DNA from 4 places in the Xenorhabdus sp. KJ12.1 genome. Region 3 is predicted to be linked to each of the others. Evidence: predicted binding sites of a transcription regulator. Region 3 holds the regulator's gene; each other region holds the start of a gene.
What was found. Region 3 encodes Fur, which represses iron uptake genes when iron is present. Its sites were predicted from a motif close to ATAATAATGAGAACNACTATCAA; they were not measured.

Region 1 (7,628 bases), on a different contig from region 3:
TTTATGCTGATACAGATGTCAACGCATTGCATGTGCAACTGGCGGATGAAGCCTATTCACTGGCAGGGAATAGCCCGGCAGAAACCTATCTCAATATTCCTCGTTTGTTGGATATTGCAAAGCAAGCGCAGGCTACGATGGTACATCCCGGCTATGGTTTTTTATCTGAACGGGCTGAATTTGCCCGCGCTGTTATTGAAGCCGGTTTAATTTGGATTGGCCCGGAACCCGATACGATTGATGAGTTGGGGAATAAAGTTAAAGCCCGCCAAATTGCTCAGAAAGTTGGAGCACCGTTAGTCATGGGAACGACAGAGCCGGTTAAAAATGCGCAGGAAGTTATCACTTTTGCTGAAAAGCATGGTTTACCGATAGCGATTAAAGCTGCATTTGGCGGCGGGGGCCGTGGGTTAAAAGTAGCATGGCGTCATGATGAAGTTGAGGAGTTGTATCACTCTGCGGTACGTGAGGCGACAGCTGCATTTGGCCGTGGCGAATGTTTTATTGAACAGTTTCTGGATAAGCCCCGCCATATCGAGGCACAAATAATCGCAGATAAACACGGAAATGTGGTTGTGTTGGGAACCCGTGACTGCTCCTTGCAGCGTCGGAATCAGAAACTGATAGAAGAAGCCCCGGCACCTTTTTTGAGTCAGCAACACCGGGAGCGCATTCATCAGTCGGCAAAAGCGATTTGTGCAGAAGCTAATTATGTCGGAGCAGGAACTGTTGAATTTTTGCTGAGTGTTGATGGAACACTCTCCTTTCTGGAAGTGAATACCCGTTTACAGGTTGAACATCCTGTGACGGAAGAAACAACCGGGATTGATTTAGTTATTGAGCAGTTGAGGATCGCAGAAGGCTACCCATTAAGCATTCAGGAAATCCCTATTGCTCGTGGGCATTCGTTTGAGTTTCGTATCAATGCGGAAGATGCCGGAAAAGGCTTTTTGCCTGCATCTGGCGCTCTTACCGAATTTACCCCACCTTCTGGCCCCGGTATTCGTTTAGATTCAGGCGTAAACAATGGCTCTGTCATTCCGACAACCTTTGATTCGTTGATGGCAAAACTGATTGTCACAGGAGCAACGCGTGCACAGGCTCTTGCCCGTGCGCGTCGGGCCTTACGAGAATTTAAAATAAGTGGCGTAGCATCAGTTTTGCCTTTTCATCAGGCGGTGATTGAACACCCTGATTTTGTATCAGAGAATACTTTCAACGTCCATACCCGTTGGATTGAGACAGAATTTGCCAATCAACTGGCCGCTTTACCCCGTCAGGATCTGGCTGAAAGCAAATGCATTATCCGTACATTTATTGAGATTGATGGTCGTCGGCATGAAATGGGATTGCCAGCGGATTTATTGGCAGGATTAACACCTTTAGTGCCTGTTGGTGAGCCACAACCTTCTTCGCCAGTAGTCCAACAAATACCGGAAGACCCTCATCAGGTAAAAGCCCCCATATCCGGTATCCTGCATTCGTGGCTAGTACAGGAGGGAGAGCAAGTCAGTGAAGGTGATGTGATTGCCATCATGGAAGCCATGAAAATGGAAGTACAGATCAATGCACATCGCTCAGGGATAATCACCTTCCGTGCTCAGGAAGGTGATTATCAGGATGCAGAAAGCATTCTGGCGAACATTGAATAGCCTGATTATTTGAAAAATCAAAGGGGTATAAATTGATTCTAAATTTATACCCCTCTAGTAAATCTGCTTTTGTGAAATCAGCCTCTTCTTAGTATCGCTATGTTGGATGGCACCTTCCCACCTAACCCAAATAGTAAAATATGACGATAATCACTTAATGTTATTTACATTTCTTTTATGAATGTAAATAATAATGCTTCTCAATAATATTTTAACTAAAAAATAAATGTCTAAAACTACCAAAATTTACGCAAGCATGGCTAAAAGTGGTTTGTGTGTTCCTTTGATGTCAGCATCTATGTTGACCATCGCTATTTCTACTAACGCAGTGGCACATACCGAAGAATCAACCAGAAAATCAGCCTCAACAGGCGATACACTTGTTGTTATTGCGGGTAACAGTTCAGAACAGGACAGTGGAAAAGTCAGTCGCAACGAAATTAAAGTTAGACAAGCGCAAAGTGTCGGTGAAGTATTAAAAAATGTGCCGGGCGTACAAGCCGGGCACCCTAGCGCTTTAGGGCAGCGCTTTAAAATCCGTGGTATGGATGACCAATTTATCAATGTGACGATTGATGGCGCAAGACAGGAAGGCTATCACTTTCACCATGCAGGAAGCTACGGTATTGATCCTGAAATGCTGAAGCAAATTGATATCAATGTGGGTACGAACAGTATTACCTATGATACCGGAGCATTAGTTGGTTCATTAAAATTTGAAACTGTTGATGCTGGTGATTTATTAGCACCGGGGCGCTTATTTGGCGCAAAAGGAAAATTAAGCTATGTCAGTAATGGCTCTGAATTTCAGAAGTCTTTGGCCGCTTATGGAAGAATTGGTGCTGTAGATTTATTGGGCTATTTTAACCATCGCAATATGAGTGATGCTAAAACGGGCAGAGATAAAGCCGGGCAAGAATCCATTCCTACTGATGGGAAGCTGATCAACTATTTATTAAAAGCTAAATTCAATCTGACTGATGAGCAGTATATCAATGTCTCAAAAGAACATTATCAGAATGATGCAGACACTAATTTCAGATTGAACTTTGGTCCTGATGTGAATAAAGGGAGAAAAGGGAAATACGCTTCAGAGCGTGAGGCTTATAATATTGCTTACCGATATGTACCGGTTGGTAATGACCTCATTGATCTGAAAATCTCTGCTTATCACACAGAACAAAATTTCAATCATATGAAGGAAGTCGGTGGTCCGGGCAAAGGCTTTGACACGATTACCGAAACTCAGGGTATTAGAGCGCGTAACGTTTCTAGTTTTGATACTTATCAGCTGGCCCATGCTTTCACTTATGGCTATGAGTATTTCGATACCAGAATGGCGTATACAGAGGCAGCAAGAAATACATATAACAAAGTGGTAGAAACAGGAAAATCGTCTTCTGTTTATTTAGAGGATGATATTCAGTTTGCTGATTTCCATTTCATTCCTGGCGTAAGATGGGATCATTATAAATACAATACTATTAATAAAAAGAGTGAGCCTTTTGAAAGAACCTATGCTCATTTCTCAAAAGCGTTGGGTCTGAAATACGAACTGGGCGCATCAACGACATTGTTTGCTAATTATACTGAACTCTTCAGAGGTCCGTTGGGTAAAGAGATCGGCATGGGCCCGAGTAACCACAATGCTAACTTAAAAGCAACAACGGGTTACAATCTGGAAACGGGTATTGGTGGTACTTATCCGTCTGTTTTTGCTGAAAATGACTCATTTACTGTGACTGGTAAAGTATTCCAGACCAATTTCAAAAATCTGGCTACCACGTTAGCAAAAAGTTCGCTTAATAATATCCCTAAATCCAGACTGGAAGGGTTTGAACTAGCGACTAAATATAAACTGGATAACTGGTCTTTGAGAGCGACTTACGCCAAAGCAAATAACAAAATTGTTCAGGGTAGCGCGTTGTTTGACTCAAGATTAGAGTTTACCCCGTCCATTGGTGATTCTTTCACTGTTGGTGGAAGCTATCTATTTGATAAAACTGATATTGAACTTGGCTGGAATTCCCGATTTGTCCGCTCAACAAATGCGAATGGGACAGATGATGGCAAGGTTGTAAATATTCATAAAGCGGGCTTTGGCGTTAGTGATATGCATATTTCCTGGGCACCGACCTCAGGCGTATTTCAAAACGCAGAACTCCAGTTTGGTATCGATAATATCTTCGACAAGCGTTACAACGAACAGTCTTACTATTTGAATACCTATAAAGGCCAAGAAGAGAAAGGCCGAGCTTATAAAGCGACGGTTTCTTATAAGTTCTAAGAAACGAGATATAACGCTTAGTAAAAAGCCTGCGGTTTAGTCGCAGGCTCATCTTTTAGCGATATATGTTTAACTACAGCGTAAAAACACCAATCAGAGCCACAACAGTCAGAATTGCGGCTGAGCCATAAAACACCCATTTACCGGCAGGAACATGAATTTTCAGATCATGCATAGCATGATGTATGCGGTGTAATCCGCACCAGAGTGGCAGACTTACCATCAGCAATAAAAAAACACGCCCAATAAAGCTCTGGCAGAAAGTCAGAATACGTTCGTAAGAGAGCGCCTCCGGTGCCAATCCTAATGGCAGTAAAATGCCTAATAGCAGGACAATGACTGGCCCGACAATAGCACTCCACATACCGCCAGCGCCAAACAATCCCCAGAAAATAGGTTCATCGGAACGTTTTGGTACTTGATTCATCAGATCCTCCTTGGGGTCAGATTAGCGCTATGCCAAGGATCACGGCAGTCGCAATAATAGTGAAAGTCCACAATAATTTGATAATGGGCCCCGGTGCCATTTTTTCATTTTTGACAATGATATTGAGTGCCTTGGGCGCCAGTTCAAACCAGGTTTTGGTATGTAATAATGCTGCCAGCAAGGTGATGATATTGATCAGCAATACCAGTGGGTTTTGTAGAAAAGAGACAAAACCACCCCAGCTTTCAGGGCCGGCTTTCAGGGCAAACAGCCCATAAAGCACCAAAATACTGAACCAGACAGTAGGAACAGAAGTGCCTTCACGCAGCATATAGAAACGATAAAAACCTAATTTTTGCCACCAAGTAGGCTCCATGCCACGGGTATAAGGCTTACGTTTTGTTGTCATGACTTTCACCTCCCTTATTGTGGTTTCAGCATGGAGATAATGAAATCTTTTGCACTTTCTGCCTTGCTTTGCTGAATTGCTCCTGCCGGATCGACATGTTTCGGGCAAACTTCAGAACAATAACCGACAAAAGTACAGGACCAGACACCATTATCGCTGTTGATTTGTGACATACGCTCTTTCTTACCATGATCACGGTTATCAAGGTTATAGCGGTGTGCCAGCGTGACGGCAGCAGGGCCGATAAACTCAGGATTCAGGCCGAACTGAGGGCAGGCTGCGTAGCATAGGCCACAGTTGATACAACCGGAGAACTGATGATACTTCGCCATCTGTGCCGGAGTTTGCACATTCGGGCCATCAGAAGGTTTACGGTCATTACCGATAATGTAGGGCTTGATGGCTTCCAGACTTTCGATAAAGTGAGTCATATCCACCACCAAATCCCGCTCTATGGGGAAATTCCCTAAGGCTTCCACTTTCAGCCCGTGCTGGTAGTCGCGCAGAAAAGTCTTACAGGCCAACTTTGGTACGCGGTTGACCATCATGCCGCAGGAGCCGCAGATTGCCATCCGGCAGGACCAGCGATAAGACAGGTCAGGAGCCAGATTATCCTTAATATAGCCTAATGCATCCAACAGCGAAGTCTGGTCATCATAAGGGACATCGTATGTTGTGAAATAAGGCGCATCATCGGTTTCCGGGTTATAGCGCATGACTTCCATTTTCAGGTTTTTCATCTCAGTCATTCGCCTGCTCCTTCTGTTTTTTCTCTTGTGCCGCGGCTTCCCCACCATAAACCCGTTTTGCGGGCTGGGATTTAGTGATCTTCACATCACTGTATTCCAGACGTGGCGCGCCTTCAGGGTTGTAGAAAGCCAGTGTATGTTTCAGGAAGTTCTCATCATCACGTTCGGTACAGCCTTCATCAAGGCGCTGGTGGGCACCGCGGGATTCTTTGCGATTCATCGCGGAGTGAGCCATACATTCCGCCACATCCAGCCCAAATCCCAGTTCTATGGTATAGAGAAGGTCAGTATTGAATACACTGGAGCGGTCACTGATTTGGATATGCTTGAAGCGCTCTTTCAGCTCTGCGATCTTATCAATCGTCTTTTGCATCAATTCAGGGGTGCGATAAATACCACAACCTTCTTCCATTGCCGTTCCAAGCTCATCACGAATTTTTGCCCAGCTTTCTTCGCCTCGTTGATTCAGCAATTTATTGAGTTTAGCCTCAATATCGTGAACCTGTGCAGCCAGTGCATTTTCATTGGCGGGAGGAGCTTCCTGAGCACATTTGGCAGCTTCTTCACCCGCCAGACGACCAAAGACGACAAGTTCTGCCAGTGAGTTAGAGCCAAGACGGTTTGCGCCATGCAGGCCGACAGAAGAACATTCACCAATAGCAAACAGCCCTTTGATACGGGTCTCACATTGTTGATTGGTTTCGATTCCGCCCATAGTGTAATGCGCTGTCGGACGAACAGGGATAGGCTCCTTGACCGGATCAACACCAACGTAGGCTTTCGCCAGTTCACAGATGAACGGTAGACGTTCCAGTAATTTCTTCTCACCCAAATGACGCAGATCCAGATGTACAACGTCACCGCGCGGCGTTGTAATAGTTCGTCCTGCCCGCCATTCATGCCAGAATGCCTGCGAAACTTTATCGCGTGGTCCCAGTTCCATATATTTATTTTCAGGGTGACCGAGTGGCGTTTCGGGCCCTAAACCATAATCCTGTAGATAGCGATAGCCATCTTTATTCACCAGAATCCCGCCTTCACCCCGACAGCCTTCAGTCATCAGAATGCCGGAACCCGGCAGGCCGGTTGGGTGATATTGCACAAACTCCATATCGCGTAGTGGAACACCATGCCGGAAAGCCATACCCATGCCATCACCGGTGACGATGCCGCCGTTCGTATTGTAACGATAAACACGGCCTGCACCACCGGTAGCCATAATGACTGCATTTGCGCGAATCTGAACTTTACTGCCTTCCATCATATTCAGGGCAACCAGGCCACGGGCACGGCCTTCATCAACCAGAATATTGAGGACAAAATGTTCATCGAAACGCTGAATTTGTGGATATTTGAGTGAGGTTTGAAACAGTGTATGCAGCATATGGAAGCCGGTCTTATCCGCGGCAAACCATGTGCGCTCAATTTTCATGCCACCGAAACGACGCACATTCACGGAGCCATCTTCTTTGCGGCTCCACGGGCAACCCCATTGCTCCAGCTGGGTCATCTCAGTCGGACAGTGTTTGACAAAATACTCAACCACATCCTGCTCACACAGCCAGTCTCCGCCGGATACTGTGTCATTGAAATGAAAGTCATAGGAATCATGAGACTGAGTGACTGCGGCTGACCCACCCTCTGCGGCGACGGTGTGGCTGCGCATAGGGTACACTTTCGAAATCAGGGCAATCTTGAGTTGGGGATTGGCTTCAGCCGCAGCAATGGCGGCCCGTAGACCTGCACCACCGGCTCCGATAATTGCTAGATCAGCATTGAAGGTTTGCACTGTGCTTCTCCATTGTTTCAAGTGAAATGAATAAACTTCAGCCAGAAAGCCTAATGCGTTATCACTCGTCATTTGTGACCTTGCTACTTTGCAGAGGTATTTTTTCTTGTCCGACTGAGTGTTGTAAGTAAATTTCTTGTACCTTAACGAGTTAGGAGCACTGTCTGTTATTTTTTATCTGATATGATTATAACGGATGACGGAGGAAGTAAACTTGATATGAACGCTGATTTGGCAGAATTAGTATCAATAAAAATTGATCTAAAACAAGTTTTCCATTCATCCGGGCATTTTTTATTAATGTGTTGTTAAGTT
Region 2 (7,628 bases), on a different contig from region 3:
TGTAAAGCAGACGGCAGTAACGCCGGTTGAACAGCAAAAAACCGAAAAACAACATAAGGTAGCCACGAAACCCGCAACCACTGACCATCAGACAAATAAGCAAAGTACTGCAAGTATCGGTGAAGACCTACTGAAAGTACCGGCAAATCGGTTTACACTCCAGTTAAGCAGCGCCAGTCGCCCGGATACCTTGATTGCTTTTGCGAAAAAGAATAACCTTTCCCATTACAAAGTTTATGAAACTAAACGTAATGATAAGACATGGTTTATTTTGATCTACGGTAGCTACAATTCCGCTTCAGACGCCAAAAAAGCGATTGCCTCACTCCCTGTAGACGTTCGGACACAAAAACCCTGGGTAAGAAAACTACAACAGGTTCATCAAGATCTGAAAAAATAAAACTATTTTGATTAGGCGCTGATATGCTGTCCTAAACAGAGTACAATCTGCGACTCTGAAATTATTGAATACTTTATTGACGGCATGAAAAAAAAACGCGCTTTCTTAAAATGGGCCGGTGGAAAATACCCCTTGGTGGATGATATTAAACGTCATCTGCCAGAGGGCGATCGCTTAGTTGAGCCATTTGTTGGCGCAGGCTCGGTATTCCTGAATACCGATTATGATTCTTATCTCTTATCAGATATCAATAGTGATCTGATTAATCTGTACGATACGGTAAAATTTCGTGCGGATGAGTTTATTGATCATGTCCGTCCCTTATTTTCACCAGCATACAATACGTCTGAAACCTTCTATCGCCTGAGAGAAGAGTTCAACAAAAGCAAAGATCCATTCCATCGCAGCGTGTTGTTTCTGTATCTTAACCGTCACTGCTATAACGGTCTGTGTCGCTATAATTTACGCGGCGAGTTTAATGTTCCTTTCGGACGCTATAAAAAACCTTATTTTCCGGAAGATGAGCTGTATTGGTTCGCTGAAAAATCTAAGAAGGCTACTTTTATCTGTCAGCATTATGAAGTCGCATTAACTAATGTCCCAAAAGGCTCAGTGGTTTACTGCGACCCGCCCTATGCTCCTCTTTCAGCAACCGCAAATTTTACAGCCTACCATACAAATAGTTTTAACCTGACAGACCAAGAAAATCTGGCGTGGCTTGCCTATAATCTTTCGTCTCAACATGGTATTCCGGTGCTCATATCCAACCATGACACGCCAATGACACGTGAATGGTATCATCATGCTTCCCTTTACATTGTTAAAGCCCGCCGGACAATAAGTAGAAATATTCTTGCCCGCTGTAAAGTTGATGAACTTTTGGCGTTATACTGCCAGAAGTGATTGAGGTTTCCTGCCCCTGAAATAACGGGGATAAACAATGAATTGGAGAAGAGAATAATGAAGAAAGATTTTCTGATTGCCCCATCCATTCTATCTGCAGATTTCGCCCGTCTGGGTGAAGATACCGCAAAGGTGCTGGCTGCCGGTGCTGATGTTGTGCATTTTGACGTTATGGATAACCATTACGTACCAAACCTGACAATTGGCCCGATGGTCTGCCAGGCACTGCGCGATTATGGTATTACCGCTCCCATTGATGTTCATCTGATGGTGAAGCCTGTAGATCGCATTATCCCCGATTTTGCTAAGGCCGGTGCAACCTATATCACTTTCCATCCCGAAGCGAGTGAACATATTCACCGGACACTACAGCTGATTAAAGATCATGGCTGTAAAGCTGGTCTGGTATTCAATCCGGCAACACCTCTCAGCTATCTGGATTATGTACTGGATAAACTCGACGTTATTTTATTGATGTCAGTTAACCCCGGTTTCGGCGGCCAGTCGTTCATTCCGGAAACCCTACATAAATTGCGTCATGTCCGTAAAATTATCGATGAAAGCGGCTATGATATCCGTCTCGAAATTGATGGTGGTATCAAAGCCAACAACATCGCTGCGGCAGCTCAGGCTGGTGCAGATATGTTCGTTGCAGGCTCTGCTATTTTCAGTCAGCCTGACTATAAAGCAGTCATTGATGAAATGCGCAGTGAGTTATCAACAGTGGCATAACGACAGGCAACATGATGAAAAAAAATGTAGCACAAGCAATTCAGGCCATTGCATTCGATCTGGATGGAACGCTGGTAGACAGCGCCAGTGGGCTGGCAGATGCTCTGGATCAGGCCTTACTCACCAAAGCTCTGCCCGCAGCAGGCAAAGAACGCGTTGCTGTGTGGGTGGGTAATGGCGCGGACATCATGGTTGAACGTGCCCTGAAATGGGCTGTCGGAGAGTTTTCCCCTGAACTGTTCAGTGAAGTCCGCAGTCTGTTCGATAAATTCTATGAAACTACCGTCACGACGGGTAGCAAACTGTTTCCTCATGTCAAAGAAACACTGGCTGAGCTGGCAAAACATAACCTGCCGATGGCGATTATTACTAATAAGCCGACACCTTTTATTGCACCATTGCTGGAATCTCTTGGTATCAGTCAATACTTTTCACTGGTACTGGGAGGAGACGATGTTAAACAGAAAAAACCGCACCCTGCACCACTGTTTCTGACAATGGGCATGTTTGGTTTAAATAAAGATGAATTGCTTTTTGTTGGTGATTCCCGTAATGATATTTTGGCTGCACAGGCGGCAGGCTGCCCTTGTGTTGGCTTAACCTATGGATATAACTATGGGGAATCAATAGCATTAAACCACCCGGATTATGTACTAGACAATTTTCCGGATTTACTACCAACAATTGGATTACCAACTTTGAACTTACAGGAAGCGTAATAAAATGAACGAACCCACAGCAACGAAACAGAAACCTATTGTATTCAGCGGCGCACAACCCTCCGGTGAATTGACCATCGGTAACTACATGGGAGCGTTACGTCAGTGGGTTCAGATGCAGGATGAATATGATTGCATCTATTGTATTGTTAACCAGCACACCATTACCGTACGTCAGGATCCTGAAGAACTGAAAAAACGTACGCTGGATACGCTGGCACTTTACCTTGCCTGTGGTATCGATCCAAAGAAAAGCACTATTTTCGTCCAATCACACGTACCTCAGCATAACCAGCTAGCCTGGGCACTGAATTGTTATACCTATTTCGGCGAACTCAGCCGCATGACACAGTTTAAGGATAAGTCCGCCCGTTTCCCGGAAAATATTAACGCGGGTCTGTTTAACTATCCTGTCCTGATGGCTGCTGACATTTTGCTTTATCAGGCTAATCAGATCCCTGTAGGTATTGATCAGAAACAGCACCTTGAATTGACTCGTGATTTGGCACAACGTTTTAATGCTCTTTACGGTGAGATTTTCACGATCCCGGAACCTTTCATTCCGAAAGAAGGCGCTCGTGTCATGTCATTACAAGAGCCGAGCAAAAAAATGTCTAAGTCTGATGATAACCGCAATAATGTCATTGCTCTATTGGAAGACCCGAAATCTGTTGCCAAGAAAATCAAACGTGCAGTCACCGATTCTGAAGAGCCACCTCGTGTCCGCTATGATTTGGAAAACAAACCGGGTGTTTCCAACTTACTGGACATTCTGTCAGGTGTAACAGGCAAAACCATCCCTGAATTGGAAGCAGAGTTCGAAGGAAAAATGTACGGCCACCTGAAAGGTGCGGTTGCAGACGCAGTGTGTGAAATGCTGGCTGACTTGCAGGAACGTTATCACCATTTCCGTAATGATGAAGCTCTGCTTAACCAAGTCATGGCAGAAGGTGCAGCAAAAGCACAGGCTCGTGCTCAGGAAACCCTGAATAAGGTTTATGAAGCAATTGGGTTTATTACCCATCCGTAATAGCAGTTACATGCCAAAGGGTTATTAACGCTGACCCTTTGGCATATATACATGGCTTAAGTAACAAGCGATTGAATACCTGTTTAAAAATAGAAAATTTACTTATTTTCCAAATAAGCGGTGACTAAAACTCTCTATTTTTCCAAGTAATATCCGCTTCTGCATCGTGAGATTCCAGCTGGCAGATAGCCCGGCAGCTCCCATTAAACGACGATATTGTTCTTCATCAAATGGGCTATGAAAAGCAATGGAAATGGCTTCTTTCACAGAAACATCACTATTCCGACTGAGAAGCTTTATTGGTTCACCCGCACAGGTTACACCTGAAGAGATCACACGGTATAACCAGCCGCAATAGCCTCTGTCTTGCATGATGGCAGCAAAATTCTCAATACCGGTAATGATATTAAGTTTATAACAAGGCGAACGAGGCTGAGTTACCTGAATAATTGTCTCTCCCCACTGGAAAATGTCTCCGATATAAACGCTCTCTTCTGTCATCCCTTCCGTTGATATATTTTCACCAAAGAGCGGGGGTACAAATAACTCCATTAATTCAGGGAATTGCCTTTTCCAAAATAGATAATGTTCCATCGGATAATGGCAAAGTGCACGATCTGGCCCGCCATGAAAGCGGGCTTCTGCCTGTTCATCACCTTCCAGTCCCAGAGAAGTAAGCTGTAAACTGCCATTTACCAGCAGTTTATTGATTGCAGAGGAACCCAATTTCTCGGAGGAGATTATTTTTCCTCTATATATCTGTGGGTAATACATTTCCATTTCTCCTCAATAAACACATAATGAACAGACAGTCAGTAAAACAATCGGTTAGTTCCGACCTTCATAACCATCCATATAAGTAGCAGATATAGCTTCGGACATTGCCTTACGCCATTTTATTGAAGGGCCTTCGCTGCTCTCATAAACTTTACCCTCAAAATGCGATGTTCTCCGAATTGAATTCATGAATTCATCACCTTTTAAATAAATTACTCGTTGCTGCGCCTCTTCGGGGGATACACCTGCTTCTCTGTCTTTTTTACCAAACTGCCAGAATTGCTCAAAAAACGGTATTGAAAGCTCGATACTATCGTAGATTTTAGTTCTGAAATTGGGGTCAAAATCATCATTAGAAGCATAAACAAAATGCTTGGCATTACGTTCGGCACTTGTTTTGGGCTGCGCACAGCCAGACATTAGTAAGGAGGATACTATAAGGGTTGTAATCGTTATGACAGCGTTCTTTTTCATTATGTGCCTTTAATCGCGAAACAAGAAAAAATCGAATGATAGCGAAAATTATGGCCAATAAAAATGCTGACCACGGTTATGATCAGCACTTTTTGAAAGATGAAGATAATAGCTGTTATTTAATTTTTTCTTCGTAACGCCTTGCTGCTTCATCCCAATTTACGACATGCCAAAATGCCTTAATATAATCAGGGCGGCGATTTTGATATTTAAGGTAGTAAGCATGTTCCCATACATCTAACCCTAAAATGGGATAACCGGAAGTACCGGAAATTTCTTCTCCCATCAACGGGCTATCCTGATTTGCAGTAGAAACAACATCAAGTTTTCCGTCTTCTTTCAGTACCAGCCAAGCCCAGCCAGAACCAAAACGGGTAGCTGCTGCCTGTTCGAATTTTGTTTTGAAAGCATCAATGCTGCCAAAATCCCGTTCTATTGCTGCTTTTAAAGCACCGGATAACGTCGTATCTAATTTTAGCCCTTTCCAGAACATGCTGTGATTTGAATGACCTCCTGCGTTATTACGCATAAAAGTACGTTTATCAGCCGGGATTCTGTCAAGCTGCTGAACCAGATCATCAATGTCCAGACCAGCGAGTTCAGGGAAATTTTCCAGTGCGGTATTGGTATTTGCAACGTAGGTTTGATGGTGTTTAGTATGATGAATAAGCATCGTTTGTTCATCAAAATGAGGTTCCAGTGCATCATAAGAATAAGGCAAGGAAGGTAATGAATGACTCATATTAAATCTCCAGTTGTTTAAAATACATACACCCTTTATTTATTGGGGGATGAAGATCACACCTTGTAAGCAACAGGATTATTATAGTGAATCAAACGGTAATGAAAATGATTATCAATTCCATATTGTCACTGTGGTTTCCTTTCCTTTTGTATTTAATCTATAAATAAGAATAAATAACCAAATAGAATCCAACAGTTAGTTAATTTTTCCAAAAATGAGATTATGAATAACGGTATATTTTATATAAATACACCGCATTAAATGTTCCCTTCATAACATTCATTATCTCTATTGCGTGATCTTCCGCGCAAAAAAGAAACAAAAATTCTTCTTACACTTTAGTTAACCTTGTTTTGACATAGTATTAACAATTGCAAGGAGATAAAAATATGACTCAAATAATTAAGCACCCTATTCCTGCTGACATCGCAGAAACAGCCCTGATAAACAAACAACAATATCTGCAAGAATACCAACGCTCACTACAGGATCCTGAGGGGTTCTGGGGAGAAAAAGGTAAAATTGTCGATTGGATAAAACCTTATACAAAAGTGAAAAATACCTCTTTCGACCCCGGGCATATCAGTATCCGCTGGTTTGAAGATGGCACACTTAACCTAAGTGCTAACTGCCTTGACCGCCATTTACAGGAGCGAGGCCATCAGACTGCCATTATCTGGGAAGGAGACAAACCGGCTGAATCCAGACATGTTACATATCAGGAGCTATACCACGATGTCTGCCAGTTCGCCAATGTCTTGAAAAAACTCGGAGTCAAAAAAGGCGATGTTGTCGCTATTTATATGCCAATGGTGCCAGAAGCCGCTGTCGCCATGCTGGCTTGTGCCCGGGTTGGCGCGATTCACTCCGTAATTTTCGGCGGCTTTTCTCCTGATGCAATTTCCGGTCGAATTATCGATTCAAATGCGAAGTTAATCATCACAGCCAATGAAGGTTTACGAGCTGGCCGAGTTGTTCCGCTGAAAAAAAATGTCGATGAAGCACTAAGCAATCCTGCTGTGACAAATGTGACTAATGTTGTCGTCTTCAAACGTACTGATAATGCAACAAACTGGCATACCGGACGCGATCTCTGGTGGCATGAATTAACCAAAGAGGCTAGTTCAGATTGCCCTGCTGAAGAAATGAATGCCGAAGATCCGTTGTTTATTCTTTATACATCCGGTTCAACAGGTAAGCCTAAAGGTGTTCTACATACCTCCGGTGGTTATCTGGTCTATGCATCTTTGACATTCAAATATACGTTTGATTACCGTCCCGGCGAAGTTTACTGGTGCACAGCTGATGTAGGCTGGGTAACCGGCCATAGTTACTTGCTTTATGGTCCGCTCTCCTGTGGTGCAACAACCTTAATGTTTGAAGGAGTACCAAACTATCCCGATGTGAATCGTCTCTGTCAGGTTGTAGATAAACATCAGGTCAATATCCTCTATACCGCACCAACCGCCATTCGAGCGTTAATGGCAGAAGGGGATAAAGCTATTGAAGGCACCAAACGCACATCATTACGCATCATGGGTTCAGTGGGGGAACCCATCAACCCAGAAGCCTGGGAATGGTACTACAAGAAAATAGGCAACAGTAAATGCCCTATCGTCGATACATGGTGGCAAACAGAAACAGGTGGATTCATGATCACGCCGTTGCCCGGAGCAACCGACCTCAAAGCTGGATCAGCCACACTGCCATTCTTCGGCGTAAGCCCGGCAATAGTCGATAATACCGGAGAAACCTTAAGCGGCGAGAGTGAAGGTAATCTTGTCATTACCGATTCATGGCCGGGGCAAGCTCGTACATTGTTTGGTGATCATGACCGTTTTGAGCAAA
Region 3 (7,628 bases):
TGGTGATCAGAATATTGATTCTGCGGATTGGTCACTCTATTTTCACAGTATCCGCCAAATCCTCAGAATTGATCATGAGCAATATAAAATCACTCACATCACAGGGGATTTGCATAGGCTGGAACCGACTGAAAAATTCAGGGGCATCAGAGCGAATGAAAAAATCATACTGCCAATTATTGGAGAATACTGGCAGATTTATAGCACTGATTTTATGCCGCGCTGGTATGCCACATCCGGTGATGCCATTCCTAAAGTATTGGTAAATACGGATACTGAAGATCTGAGTGCATTTTTATCTCCTTTTCAGGCAGAACAGTGGAAACGCACCACAACGGATCATAATGTCCTGATGACACCTGAAAACCGTTTTGAGAAAAATCGTCAGATGGTGTTAATTAGTGAAGATAAATTGCGTGGGAAGATTATTCCGACACCTAAAAAGGTGACGATCCACTCACAGGATGTCAATTTGTCCCGTGGAGTAAAACTGGAACTGGGAGGATTGAGCGGCCAATCAGTCAGGGTGATTCGGGATCGTTTTGCGGCTCACAAGATTAAATTAACCGATAACGGTTACCTGATTACAACGCAAATTAATGCTGACAAATTTGCGGGTGATTGGCGGGTGAAAGGTGCTTATTCGCTGGATATCACCCCCAAGGGAGCACATATAGTTGCTTTTGATCAGTCCGGCGTGTTTTACGGCCTGCAATCGCTGTTTTCCCTGATCCCGGCTGATGGTGTACCGAAAATTGCCACATTAACCGCACAAGATGCACCCCGATTTGAGTATCGTGGCACGTTCCTTGATGTCGGGCGTAATTTCCATAGTAAAGAAGCTGTATTGCGTCTGCTGGATCAAATGGCTGCTTATAAGCTGAATAAATTCCATTTCCATTTAAGTGATGATGAAGGCTGGCGTCTGGAAATTCCCGGTTTACCGGAGCTAACAGAAATCGGCAGTAAACGCTGCCATGATTTAAGTGAGACAAAGTGCCTGCTACCACAGTTAGGCTCAGGGCCGGATAGTAATAATATGGGAAGTGGTTACTTCAGTCGTCAGGATTACATTGATATTCTGGAATATGCTAAAGCCCGTCAGATAGAGGTGATCCCGGAGATTGATATTCCGGCTCATGCCCGTGCAGCGGTGGTGTCAATGGAAGCCCGTTATAAGAAACTGATGGCAGAAGGAAAAGAACAGGCAGCTAATGAGTATCGTCTGCTCGATCCGACAGATACCTCAAATACAACATCTGTACAGTTTTATGATCGCCATAGTTATCTGAATCCATGTATGGACTCTTCCAAACGTTTTATTGACAAAGTTATCAGTGAAATTGCCGAGATGCATAAAGAAGCCGGCTCACTACTGACAACATGGCACTATGGGGGCGATGAAGCGAAAAATATTCGTCTGGGCGCGGGATATCAGGATAAAGATGGCCCGATTGAGCCGGGTAAAGGGATCATCAATAAGAAAATTGAAGATAAGCCGTGGGCAAAATCTCAGGCTTGTCAAAAAATGATTGCGGAGGGCATTATCAAAGATGTTGATGAACTGTCCAGTTATTTTGCGGTTGAAGTCAGTAAAATCGTTAATAAACATGGCATTGATACGATGCAATCATGGCAGGACGGACTGAAACATGCGAAATCAGCAAAAGACTTTGCTACACGACATGTTGCGGTCAACTTCTGGGATACGCTTTATTGGGGCGGTGCGGATTCTGTTAATGACTGGGCTAATAAAGGCTATCAGGTCATTATTTCCAGTCCTGATTATGTTTATCTGGATATGCCCTACGAGGTCAATCCGAAAGAGCGGGGCTACTACTGGGCCTCCCGTTTTAATGATGAAGCGAAAATCTTCAGTTTTGCACCCAATAATATGCCACAAAACGCTGAAACTTCAGTGGATATCAACGGAGACCATTTTAATGCAAACAGCGGTAAACGTTGGCCGGGAGCATATGGGCTGTCAGGGCAGTCATGGAGTGAGACTGTGCGCACTGATGAGCAGATGGAATATATGATTTATCCGCGCTTATTACCGTTGGCGGAACGGGCATGGCATCAGGCTGAGTGGGAGCAGAATTACCAGCAAGGAAGGGAATATAAAGGCGGAATTACACGGTATGTAGACACCGATAAGCTTAATAAGGATTGGCTGCATTTTGCTAATCTGATGGGACAGCGCGAAATGGCTAAACTGGATAAAGCTCATATTCCGTATCGTCTGCCGATACCCGGTGCAAAAATTGTCTCCGGGATACTGGAAGCGAATATCGCCTTGCCGGGTCTGACTATTCAGTATTCATTAGATGATGGAAAAACATGGGAAGCTTATGATGACAGACAGCGGCCTCATGTTAATGGTCATGTGAAAATACGTTCTGTCAGCACTGACGGCAAGCGTTTCAGCCGGGTGGAAGAGGTATTCTCTGAGTAATCTTAAAGCTGCCCTTTAATAGGATATTCAAAAGCAACCTGCCGATTAGTCTTAGCTAATCGGCAGTAGCTTCTCTGACAGGGTCAGACACTAGAAGTAGCAGTAAATGCTGACTCCTTATCGTGCTTTCTCATCATGTAACGAACCGTCTTTGCGACAATCGCCTGTAGTGCAGTGACCATACAGGTATAGACTATGATTTGACAGCTTGATTCCATAACGTGTTGCGATATCTTTCTGACGTTCTTCAATGGATTCATCGCTGAATTCAATCACTTTACCGCAGTCGAGACAAATTAGATGGTCATGGTGATGTTGTTGAGTGAGTTCGAAAACCGATTTACCGCCTTCAAAATTGTGGCGTGTAACAATGCCGGCATCATCGAACTGGTTCAACACGCGATAGACAGTGGCGAGGCCAATCTCTTCACCGATATCAATCAGTTTTTTGTAGAGATCCTCCGCACTGACATGATGGCATTCTGGGTCCTGTAGCACTTCCAGAATTTTCAGGCGAGGAAGTGTTACTTTAAGTCCAGCATTTTTCAATGCTTTATTGTTGTCGGTCATGCGGATTCAGTCCTGTAGCTTGAGTTTAGTGAACTTAACAATACATACCCATCGTTTTTCAAATCGCCTTTTTGTTGGCTGTACTCATTTATTTCTGTCACATAGTGTTCTATGTTCCGGAGGATGAGTACCCTTGCCATCGTGATGCGACTCAAAATCCATAAGTTATGGGTGTTATTGTGAGAGAATCATGATTTAGTTTCACGTTGTAGATTATAGGCATGGATATTGAAAATGAAAACCATGCCTATCGCGTTATCATGACACATTATTCAGGAATTATCCTGTGCAAAAGACGTTTCTTATGTCTATCAGACGCCAGAACAATTTTATGCGCCAAGGATTTCTGACAGGCTCATTTCAGCCGTGATCTGTTTTACCCAAGTTTCAACACGTTCATCAGTCAGTTCTGGCTGGCGATCTTCATCAATGGTGAGACCAATGAAGTGTTTATCGTCTGCCATTCCTTTTGATTTTTCATGGTGATACCCTTCGATTGGCCAGTGACCAACGATAATTGCACCACGAGGTTCGATGACATCGCGAATGGTGCCCATAGCATCACAGAAATACTCTGCATAATCTTCCTGATCACCGCAGCCGAACAAGGCAACCAATTTTCCTTCAAAATTGATTTCTTCCAGTGTCGGGAGAAAGTCATCCCAGTCACATTGGGTTTCGCCGTAATACCAGGTTGGAATGCCTAGCAGCAGGATATCGAAAGCTTCAAGATCTTCTTTGCTGCTTTTGGCAATATCGTGGACTTCCGCAACATCAGCACCGCCCAGTTTTTCTTGGATCATTTTGGCAATGTTCTCTGTGTTGCCAGTGTCGCTGCCGAAGAATATACCTATTATTGCCATAAAGTGGATTAACCTCTTGTTTTATGTGTAGTTAAGCTATACACGTCACGCTGAAATCAGCAGGAGAAAAATATCAGTTTTAATAAACGAAAAAACTTTATTTTGACCAAACATCAGTGACAAGTCTGTCAGATTTGTGTGGTAGCGCCGTATCACGCTGTTGAATTAAAGCCGTTAATTGGTAAGGTTATTTTCTGTTGCTAACTGAGCCAGCAACATCTGTTCAATCAATTCACTGCGGCTGATATTGCGCTGTTTTGCCAGATGATTCAGTGCATCGACAGCATCTTCATTAAGTTTTAGCTCCACCCGGCGAAGTCCTTTGACTTTATCCCGGCGTAGCTGATTACGTTTATTGATCCTAAGCTGTTCATCTCTGGACAGCGGACTTGTTTTAGGTCGCCCAGGCCTGCGTTCATCTGCGAACAAATCCAGTGTGGTGCGATCAGTTTGTTCTTTTGCCATAAATTCAATTGATAAAGGGCGTGTACCAATAATATAGCCGGCAATGATACCTTAGCTGGGCGCGTGTCGCTACTGGTTGATAGGAGAGATTATCAGGATTGGGTATAACAATAGTGGTTAATAAAGTATCGTGAAACAGATAAAGCAGAAAAGGAACCATTTGTACTGATTAAGGTCATTTCCTTAATCAGTACATGGATACGGGGATTACGGCATAAAAACCTTTCGTATCATATAGGTAAAAGAATCAAGATTTTGCTGCCATGTAAAATCAGGTTCCATGATTTGCCTGCCGATGGAACCATCAACGGTGATCATCAGCCAGGAAGCGGCCTGTTCAGCATTAATTTGTTTATCAATTTCCCCATTTTCAATGCCTTTGCTGATTAGCCGGGTTAAATGTTCGCGGACTTTTTTCTCATTTTCGGTAAATATCTTATTAATAGCCGGATTCCGGCTGGCCTCAGCAATAATTTCGATACTTAGCCGGGCATAGCCGGGTTCGTTATAGAGCTCTACCAGCTTTGCTAACAACTTTTCGATAGTCACGGTCACTGAATTTTCATCATAACAGGCAGCCAGAATCTCATCGTAGTCATGGCTATCTTCTTCTGCAATAGCTTCAATAATGGCATTTTTGGTCGGGTAATAATGAAACAGGTTTCCGGGACTCATACCAGCCGTTTTACAAATTTCTGCTGTCGATGTTGCATGAAATCCTTTTTCGATAAAACAGGAGATGGCTGCATCAAGAATATGCTTACGTTTTTCCCGCTGTTTTTCGGTCTGTTTTTTCACCTTATATTCCTCCAAAGGCTGGGTACAGAATCAGATCGATTCATATCAGTGATAATTAAGATCGTCTTTTGTTACCGATGACAATTTCCTGAGACGTGGAATGATATATTTTTTAAAATCATCCATATAGCTATAAATAACGGGCACAAACAACAAACTGAGTAAAGTTGAGCTGAGTAACCCGCCAATGACGGCGATAGCCATAGGAGCACGGAAATTGGTATCCGCACCACTGGTCAGAACCAGAGGGATCATGCCGGCAATCATGGCAATTGTTGTCATGATGATCGGCCTGACGCGCTCTTTCCCTGCCTGAATGATGGCATCATTGCGTGACATGCCAGAGCGAGATTTTTCGAGAATAAACTCAACCAGTAAGATTGAATTTTTGCTGACAATGCCCATCAACATTAAAAAACCGATGATAACGGGCATATCAATCGTAGCATTGTAAAGAAGCAAAGCGATAATAGCACCACCGATAGCGAACGGCAGGGCAACCAGAATGGTGAGAGGCTGTAAGAAATCTTTGAACAGAATAATCAGGATAGCCAGAACCATCAGGATACTGAGCATTATGGTGGTGAAAAAACGTTCGAACATCTCATTCATGTATTCAACATCACCATACTCAATCCTTTTGACTTCCGGCGGTAATTTTTCCAGCGTGGATAACTGATTAATCTGCTCTAATGCGGTTCCGATAGCAATGCCGTCAAGGTCTGCTTCAATCACGGCCTTACGTTGTCTGGAGATGCGTTCTATGGCATCAGGCCCTGAGCTGAAGGTAATATCTGCAACAGATTTAATCGGGACATTCACTCCTGATGTACTGCTGACATACATATTACGCAGCACGGCCAGACTATCCCTGTCCTCTTTAGCCAATAAAACGCGGAGTGGCACCTGCCTGTCAGGTAAATTAAATTTTGCGGTATTGGCACTGGTTTCACCAATGGTGGCGGTTTTAATGACAGCGCCAATCGCATCGGTTGTTACACCCGCTCTGGCTGCTTCCGCAATATTGGGGGTGATGATAATTTCTCGTCTGGGTAACGGTTGTAGGATCTGAACATTCTTTAATCCGTTTAACTGCATCATTTCCTGACGTAGCTGCTGTATTGTCTGAGAAAGAATCTCCGGGTAGTCACTGGCTAAAACAATTGAAACATCCCTATTGCCGCTACCGCTGCCAAAATTATACCGAATATCTGGTGTTGCACTCAGAATAGGTGCTAATGATTCTTCAAACTCCTTTTGTGACAATTTCCGCTCATTAATCGGCACTAAGTTAATAATAATAGTGCTTTTATTCTGACTGATATCCCCGGCTGTTCCTTCAACACCTGCGATAGAAAAAATATCTACAATTTCTGGCCGGTCTTTAAACTGCTTAATAATTTTCTGTAACAGTTCATCACTTTTGGCTACCTGTGTTCCGGGAGGGACTTCAATATCTACTTTAGCGATACTGATATCTGATTTAGGTAAAAAACCGGAGGGCAATAGCTCAAGCAGGCTTAATGAACCAAAAAGGAAAATAAGGGCTAGGGCCAAAGCTGTTTTACGAAATCTGAGTGTTTTATCGAGAATGGTAACATATTTGTTGATCCACTCAGGTGTCCTGACTTTATCTGCTTCGCTATGTTTTTCTGATAATGCTTTTTTAGCCGATGCCTTTTTCGGTAATAACAGGTAAGCAGACATCAGTGGAGTGACCAGTCTGGCAACTAACAGAGATGATAAAACAGCGGCTGAAACAGTAACGCCGAAAGGCACAAAATACTGGCCGACAAAACCACCGACAAAACTGACCGGTAGAAAAACGGCAACAATCGTAATCGTAATCGCGATGATGGCAAACCCGATAGCATTAGATGCTTTGATAGCGGCAATATAGGGTCTTTCACCTCTTTCGATATATTTTTCTATATTCTCTATTTCGACTATCGCATCATCCACTAAAATCCCGATCACCAGCGTTAATGCTAATAGTGTGATGCTGTTTAATGTGTAGCCAAATAAATGCAGAATAATAAAAGTAGGCAAGATAGATAACGGCAGGGCAATTGCAGCAATTAATGTTGCCCGCCAGCTTTTCAGAAAGAAGAACACAACAATGACCGTTAATATTGCACCTTCGATCAGTGTTTGCATAGTGGCATTATAACTGGCTACGGTGTATTTCACATTTGATGAAACGAGTTTGATATTAATATCAGGGTACTCTTTTTCAATTTTGTTTAATGCCTGTGTGACCCCTTTTTCAACTACAGTATCACTTGAGCCTTTGGTGCGGAAGATTGCAAAACCAATAACAGGTTCACCATTCAGGCGTGCAATAGTATTTGTTTCTGCATGTGAATCTTTAATTGTGGCAATATCACCCAGTGTTACCCAGTTATTATTATCTAATGGGAATTTTAATTGACGTAAATAATCAATTTGATTTTTGGCACCTAAAATACGGATAGCAT
Region 4 (7,628 bases), on a different contig from region 3:
TAATATATATTGCTGTGTGTAGTCTTTGCCTGTCAGCCCATGATAGGCTTTTTTTTTGGAAAAAATTCTCGTTGGAATTATATAAAATAACCTTTGCATTAAAAAAGATCGTCTTATAAAGAAAAAAGCCTGAAAATATTTTTAACAGGCTTTTTAATTCATGTCTGAATTAGATGTTTATTAATTATTTCCTGCTAAAGAAACCCAGGTTTTCACCACCGTATCAGGATTTAATGATAAGCTGTCAATTCCTTCTTTCATTAACCACTCGGCAAAATCCTCGTGATCTGAAGGCCCCTGACCGCAAATACCAACATATTTCCCCTGACGCTTGGCCGCCTGAATAGCCATAGAAAGTAATTGTTTCACCGCATCATTACGCTCATCGAATAATTCGGAGACAACACCTGAGTCACGATCCAAGCCTAATGCCAATTGAGTCATATCATTTGAGCCGATAGAGAAACCATCAAAATGCTCGAGAAATTGTTCTGCTAATAACGCATTTGATGGAATTTCACACATCATAATGACTTTCAGCCCATTTTCACCACGCTTCAAGCCTTGTGATGCCAACTCTGATACAACGGCTTCGGCCTGCGCCACTGTGCGTACAAATGGGATCATGACTTCAATATTTGTTAATCCCATAACATTACGCACCCGTTTGACGGCCTCACATTCCAGAGCAAAACACTGGCGGAAACTGTCAGAAACATAACGACCGGCACCACGGAAACCAAGCATCGGGTTTTCTTCATGCGGTTCGTATAACTCTCCCCCTACCAGATTCGCGTATTCATTCGATTTGAAATCAGACAAACGTACAATGACGCGTTTAGGCCAGAATGCAGCGGCCAGCGTTGCAATACCTTCTGTCAGGCGTCCGACATAAAATTCAACAGGATCATCATAACCGGTCATTAAAGATTTAATCTGTGCCTGTAATTCAGGAGATTGCTCAGAAAACTCAAGCAGTGCGCGAGGATGAACGCCAATCATGCGATTTATGATGAACTCCAGACGTGCCAGCCCTACACCTTCATTCGGCAGGCAGGCAAAATCAAATGCACGATCTGGATTACCAACGTTCATCATGATCTTAACATCCAATTCTGGCAGCTCATCAACCTGCGAACTTTGGATGCTGAAATCCAGTTTATTTCGATAAACAAACCCCGTATCCCCTTCCGCACAGGAGACCGTGACCAGTTCACCTTCTTTCAGGCGTTCTGTTGCATCGCCACAACCCACAACAGCAGGAATACCCAGTTCACGGGCAATGATAGCAGCATGGCAGGTGCGCCCCCCTCGATTAGTCACAATCGCTGCTGCTTTTTTCATAATTGGCTCCCAATCCGGATCAGTCATGTCTGTCACCAGCACATCACCGACCTGAATGCGATCCATTTCACTGAGATTGTGAATAACCTTAACTGTACCAATACCGATTTTGTGCCCGATTGCACGGCCTTCCACCAGCACACTGCCCTGTTCATTAAGCTGATAGCGTTCCATCACCTGCTGATTTGAACGGACTGTTTCAGGACGCGCCTGTACAATATACAGTCGGCCATTATGCCCATCTTTCGCCCATTCAATATCCATCGGGCGACCATAATGTTTTTCAATCAGTAATGCCTGCTTTGCCAATTCTTCGACTTCATTATCGGCAAGAGAAAAGCAATTACGCAATACTTCAGAAACATCTTCTGTCCGAACCTGCTGACCGTGTTCTTTGCTGTCTGCATAGACCATACGTATTTTTTTGGAACCCAGATTACGTCGAACTATCGCTGGGCGATTATTTTTTAATGTAGGTTTATGCACATAAAATTCATCAGGATTTACTGCGCCCTGCACAACCATCTCACCTAGACCATAGGCAGATGTAATAAACACAACCTGATCAAAACCGGATTCAGTATCAATCGTAAACATGACACCGGATGATGCCAAATCAGAGCGTACCATCCGCTGTACACCTGCTGACAACGCCACGCCACGGTGATCATAGCCCTGATGGACACGGTAGGAAATAGCACGATCATTAAAGAGAGATGCGAAGACATGTTTAATGGCAACCATCACCGCATCAATACCCTGTACATTCAGGAAAGTTTCCTGCTGCCCTGCAAAAGAGGCATCCGGCATGTCTTCAGCCGTTGCGGAGGAACGGACAGCGAAAGAGGCATCAGGCTCTCCTTCAGACAATTGCAAGTAAGCTTCCCGGATATCTTTTTCCAGTTGTGCTGTAAATGGCGTATCAATCACCCACTGACGGATCTGTGCACCAGCCTTAGCTAATTGATTGACATCATCAACATCTATTTCATCCAATAATTGATAAATACGCTGATTAACACCACTTTGTTCCAAAAAATCATTAAATGCCTGTGCTGTTGTAGCAAAACCATTGGGAACAGATACACCAAGGTCGGCCAGATTGGTGATCATTTCACCAAGCGAGGCGTTTTTACCACCGACCCGATTAACATCATTCATGCCTAGTTGGTTATACCAAAGTACATTACATGGGGTGAGGCCATTATTGGACATTGAAACTATCCTTTTTACATTCGGAGGTACAAATCGGAAAATTAGTGCTGCTCTTTACAGCAGGAAATAGCCTAGCACAATGTATTGCTATATATGGAAAGGTGAATCGATCAACCCAGCAATATTATTTTTTTACAGGTATAATCCAAAACGCTATCTGTAGTTATTATTTGCAATAAAAACGATTCAGCCAATATTTTAATATATCCATCTACCCAATAATAAAAGAAAATACAATGATAGAGATCCCATTCCCGCAGAATCAAGAAAATGAGCCACTGGAGCGTAGTGTCTTTTTCATCTCCGACGGTACCGCAATTACAGCAGAAGTCCTCGGCCATGCTGTATTATCTCAATTTCCGATTACGATGACGTCTTATACCTTACCTTTCGTCACCAGCAAAATAAGAGCCGAAGAAATCAGAAACCAGATAAATAATCTTTATCAGGCAACAAATATCAGACCACTGGTTTTTTATTCCATAATTTCTAGCGAGGTTAAAAATATCATTACCCGCAGTGACGGCTTTTGTCTGGATATTGTCCAGACTCTCGTCGCACCGTTGCAGCAGGAAATCGGGCTGGAACCAAAACCAGAGTTACACCGTACACACGGTTTATCTAAAAAAAATCTGAGTCAATATGATGCCCGTATTGCAGCCATTGATTATGCTCTGGCACACGATGATGGCATTTCACTGCGTAACCTCGATCAGGCACAAGTCATTATTCTGGGTGTTTCACGCTGTGGAAAAACTCCCACCAGCCTTTATCTTGCCATGCAGTTCGGTATTCAGGCAGCAAATTACCCTTTCACTGCTGATGATATGGATAACCTACAATTGCCGGCTGACCTTAAACCGTTTCAGCACAAATTATTCGGCCTGACGATAAACCCTGAGAGGCTGGCTGCCATCCGTGAAGAACGCAGAGAAAACAGCCGTTATGCTTCATTACGACAATGTCGTATCGAACTTGCTGAAGTTGAAGCTCTATTTCGTAAAAATAAGATTAATTACTTAAATACCACCAATTATTCTGTCGAAGAGATTTCAGCCAAGATTATTGACAGTATGGGATTGAAACGGCGTATGTTCTGACCCAAAGGATCAGCATAATTCAGGCATCATTAAAATTTCATACACAAGCGTTTCGCTTAAATTGACGTTAATGTTTTGTTGAATTTATCGGAGGCTGAGTTATTGTAATTTCTATCACGTCAGACTGCGCCTCAAAATGAAGTAGAATTCGAGAAAGTATATGTACAAAACAGATGAGCTACGAACCCGCTCTATTGATAAGCTGATAACACCTAAAACCCTTTCTGAACAGTATCCGATATCAGAAAAAATACGCCAAAATGTGACGCTGTCACGAAAACGCATTGAAGCCATTCTCAACGGTAACGATCAACGTTTACTGGTTATTATCGGTCCCTGCTCTATTCACGATACCGATGCTGCCCTTGATTATGCATCACGCCTGCAAGTATTGCGTGAAAAATATCAGCATAGTCTGGAAATCGTAATGAGAACCTACTTCGAGAAACCGCGGACTGTTGTCGGCTGGAAAGGATTAATCTCAGACCCTATGCTGGACGGTTCCTGTCAGGTCAATAAAGGGATCTCACTTGCACGTAATTTATTAATAAATATCAACGAATTGGGAATGCCTACCGCGACAGAATTTCTGGATATGGTGACCGGGCAGTATATTGCGGATTTAATTAGCTGGGGCGCTATTGGTGCAAGAACAACTGAAAGCCAAATCCATCGGGAAATGGCTTCCGCCCTCTCGTGCCCTGTCGGATTTAAAAACGGTACTGACGGCAATACTCATATTGCGATTGATGCAATACGTGCAGCAAGTGCCAGACATACGTTCCTGTCACCGGATAAAGACGGGCAGATGACAATTTACCAAACCAGCGGAAATCCCTACGGGCACGTTATCATGCGTGGCGGAAAAAAACCTAATTACTACGCTGAAGATATTACTGCAACCTGTCAGAAACTGCGTGAATTCCGCTTACCGGAAAGGTTAGTCATTGATTGCAGCCACAGTAACTGCCAGAAAATCCACCGTCGGCAACTGGATGTCGCCAGAGATATCAGCCAGCAGATTAATTCTGGTTCAACAGCCATCGCTGGTGTTATGGCGGAAAGTTTTTTAGTCGAAGGTTCCCAAAAAATCATGTTGGGAGAACCGCTGACCTATGGACAATCAATTACTGACCCATGCCTTAGCTGGCAGGATACAGAAGAGTTCCTTCATATACTGGCCGAAGCAGCTAAAAAAAGTTGCTGAATACCTCTTCTTTAGTATCTATTTTTGGCTTCTGTTCATAATGGAAGCCATAACCTGTTAAAAAGCCCTTAGATTACCCATTCTTCCTTATATAAAAAAATAGCTTGAAGTTAATCATCATAGAAACGATAATTATTCTCAATATTAGAATAATTATTGTTCATATTGGCTATGAAAATACTAACTGACTACCCGTACTACCACATTACCCCTTTGCAACAGCAGATCCTTTTGACATTACATCGTGGTTCAACCTTAAACAAAATCTTATTTTGACTTAATCATAATCCTGAAAATAAGGCATATTCATGTCATGGGATTAAAACCACTCGTATGTTTTAAAACACCATTAAATCATGGAGATAACTTGCATGTCCCGGATTCAGCCACCAAACCTGAAATTGTCTGCATTAAGTATTGTTATTTTAACAGGGTTGTCTTCTGCTCACGCAGCCAGCATTCCAACTGACAAAAAAGACACAGCCGAAAAAAGTAAGCATAAAGATACGATAACGGTTTATGCCACAGGCAATCAGCGTGACAGTTTTGAAGCTCCAATGATGGTAACAGTTGTTGAAGGGAATTCAGCCAGCAGCAAAGTTGCAGGTAATGCTAACGACTTACTGCGTAAAATCCCCGGGATTAATGCCGCTGATTACGGGCGCGCTAATGGGCAAGATATCAGCCTGCGTGGTTACTCCCAAAAAGGGGTTTTAATGCTGGTTGACGGTGTTCGTCAGGGAACTGATACCGGGCATATTAATGGTGTTTTTCTTGATCCGGCGCTGATTAAACAGGTTGAAATCGTTCGTGGCCCATCCGCCCTGCTCTACGGCAGTGGTGCATTAGGTGGCGTGATTGCCTATCAGACAGTTGATGCAGCAGACCTCTTACAGGAAGGACAAAATAGCGGTTTTCGTGTTTTCAGCCGGGCGGGAACGGGAGATCACAGCTGGGGGCTTGGCGCTGCTGCCTTTGGCAAAACTGAGAATCTTGATGGCCTGTTTACTTTCAGTACCCGCGATGTTGGCAATATTCGCTATGGCGGTGGTGTAAAAGGCCAAAATGATGAAAACATCGGCAATATGATGGCAAAAGGCACATGGAAAATTGATGATAACCAATCAATTGGTAGTGAATTACGTTATTACCGCAATAAAGCTCATGAACCGAAAAATCCACAAACCTACAAAGCTGCAGAGAAGACTGAACGAACCACAACCCAACGCGATGTGCAGCTAACTTATAGACTTAATCCGTCAGAGTATGAGTGGCTGAACCTGAGAAATGATATTTATTATTCCGATATCACTATCAATGCCAAAACGAAAGAAAAGGGTTTTGAAGGCCGCAGACAAGAAACTTACGGTATAAAACTGGAAAACCGTTCGCATTTCAGCGCAATTAATTTTGCTGCGCACCAATTTACTTACGGTAGTGAAATCTATAAACAGAAGCAAATACCAAGCAATGATAATCTCAATGGCTTTCCAAAAGCAGATATCCGTTTCGCATCTGGCTGGTTACAGGATGAAATAACCATTCGTGATCTGCCTGTTTCAGTTGTCGTTGGTACACGCTATGACAATTACAAGGCATCAAACGATAAATATAAAGATATTAATGCGGATAAATGGTCATCAAAAGGCGCTATCAGCATTACTCCTACAGATTGGTCAATGCTGTTTGCATCCTATTCTCAGGCATTCCGTTCTCCGACCATGGGAGAGATGTATGATGATTCCCTGCATTTCTTTGGAAATAATTGGAAACCTAATCCGAATTTGCGCCCTGAAAGCAATGAAACTCAGGAATATGGCTTCGGATTGCGTTTCGATGATTTATTGATCCCCAACGACAGACTGAAATTTAAAGCCAGCTATTTTGACACAAAAGCAAAAGACTATATTTCTCGCGCTGTGAATGGAAAATTTACAGAATCGATCAATATCCCTAAAGCCAAAATATGGGGCTGGGATGTTTCAATGAATTATGGCACTGACTGGTTTTCATGGGATCTGGCTTATAACCGCACCACAGGTAAAGATGAGCAAACAGGTAAATCTATTGAAGCTCTAAGCCCTGACGCTGTAACCAGCACATTAGATATCCCTCTTTCTGATACCTGCGTATCTATTGGCTGGGTAGGCAAATTCACTAGCCAGACTAATTTTAAAGATAAAAATGGGAAGAAAAATGCTTCCCAACAGTCAGGCTACGGCGTCAATGATTTCTATATCAGCTACCACGGCGAAAACCAGCTAAAAGGTGTCACAACTTCTGTCGTGCTCGGCAACGCTTTTGATAAGCAATATTACTCAACATTGGGTGCTCCACAGAGTGGCCGTAATGCCAAGCTGTTCATCAGCTACCAATGGTAAATAATAAAAGTACTATTTTTAAACTATACCCCATTTTTTTAAGGAGCTAGCAACTGTGAATCAGTCACTTTATGAACGTTACCAACAGGCAAAAGCAGATAATAAAGCCAAATATGCACGCGATCTGGCGGCTTATCTTAATGTCAGTGAAGGAGAATTACTGCACAGTCGTGTCGGTATCGACGCGAAACGTCTGAACGTTGATGCTCCTACTCTGCTGCAAGAACTGGCAACTGTTGGTGAAACCAAAGCCATTACCCGTAATGACTTCGCAGTTCATGAGCAGGTTGGTCGTTACGAAAATACCAAGTTCAGCGAACATGTTGGCTTGATCCTCAATCCACGTGAACTTGATTTGCGTGTATTTTTCGATCACTGGAG

Region 1: the regulator Fur is predicted to act here: its motif matches at 1,840-1,862, upstream of AACS92_RS01300 (TonB-dependent receptor domain-containing protein).
Region 2: the regulator Fur is predicted to act here: its motif matches at 5,873-5,895, upstream of sodA (superoxide dismutase [Mn]).
Region 4: the regulator Fur is predicted to act here: its motif matches at 4,992-5,014, upstream of AACS92_RS00515 (TonB-dependent hemoglobin/transferrin/lactoferrin family receptor).

Annotation. Positions count from the first base shown of each region.
Region 1 covers NZ_CAWNQH010000002.1:3,627-11,254, forward strand. Annotated here, with positions in the region: gene AACS92_RS01295 (ATP-binding protein) at 1-1,652, shown strand, start outside; gene AACS92_RS01300 (TonB-dependent receptor domain-containing protein) at 1,879-3,939, shown strand; gene frdD (fumarate reductase subunit FrdD) at 4,013-4,369, opposite strand; gene frdC (fumarate reductase subunit FrdC) at 4,383-4,775, opposite strand; gene AACS92_RS01315 (succinate dehydrogenase/fumarate reductase iron-sulfur subunit) at 4,790-5,524, opposite strand; gene frdA (fumarate reductase (quinol) flavoprotein subunit) at 5,517-7,313, opposite strand.
Region 2 covers NZ_CAWNQH010000066.1:62,684-70,311, forward strand. Annotated here, with positions in the region: gene AACS92_RS09865 (SPOR domain-containing protein) at 1-400, shown strand, start outside; gene dam (adenine-specific DNA-methyltransferase) at 485-1,303, shown strand; gene rpe (ribulose-phosphate 3-epimerase) at 1,361-2,035, shown strand; gene AACS92_RS09880 (phosphoglycolate phosphatase) at 2,050-2,754, shown strand; gene trpS (tryptophan--tRNA ligase) at 2,759-3,784, shown strand; gene yiiM (6-hydroxyaminopurine reductase) at 3,887-4,558, opposite strand; gene AACS92_RS09895 (Exc2 family lipoprotein) at 4,613-5,035, opposite strand; gene sodA (superoxide dismutase [Mn]) at 5,151-5,777, opposite strand; gene acs (acetate--CoA ligase) at 6,170-7,628, shown strand, end outside.
Region 3 covers NZ_CAWNQH010000068.1:9,962-17,589, reverse strand. Annotated here, with positions in the region: gene AACS92_RS10330 (beta-N-acetylhexosaminidase) at 1-2,455, shown strand, start outside; gene fur (ferric iron uptake transcriptional regulator) at 2,573-3,025, opposite strand; gene fldA (flavodoxin FldA) at 3,355-3,888, opposite strand; gene ybfE (LexA regulated protein) at 4,063-4,353, opposite strand; gene AACS92_RS10310 (TetR/AcrR family transcriptional regulator) at 4,561-5,151, opposite strand; gene AACS92_RS10305 (efflux RND transporter permease subunit) at 5,197-7,628, opposite strand, start outside.
Region 4 covers NZ_CAWNQH010000001.1:111,869-119,496, forward strand. Annotated here, with positions in the region: gene ppsA (phosphoenolpyruvate synthase) at 181-2,559, opposite strand; gene ppsR (posphoenolpyruvate synthetase regulatory kinase/phosphorylase PpsR) at 2,796-3,659, shown strand; gene AACS92_RS00510 (3-deoxy-7-phosphoheptulonate synthase) at 3,820-4,866, shown strand; gene AACS92_RS00515 (TonB-dependent hemoglobin/transferrin/lactoferrin family receptor) at 5,238-7,247, shown strand; gene AACS92_RS00520 (hemin-degrading factor) at 7,303-7,628, shown strand, end outside.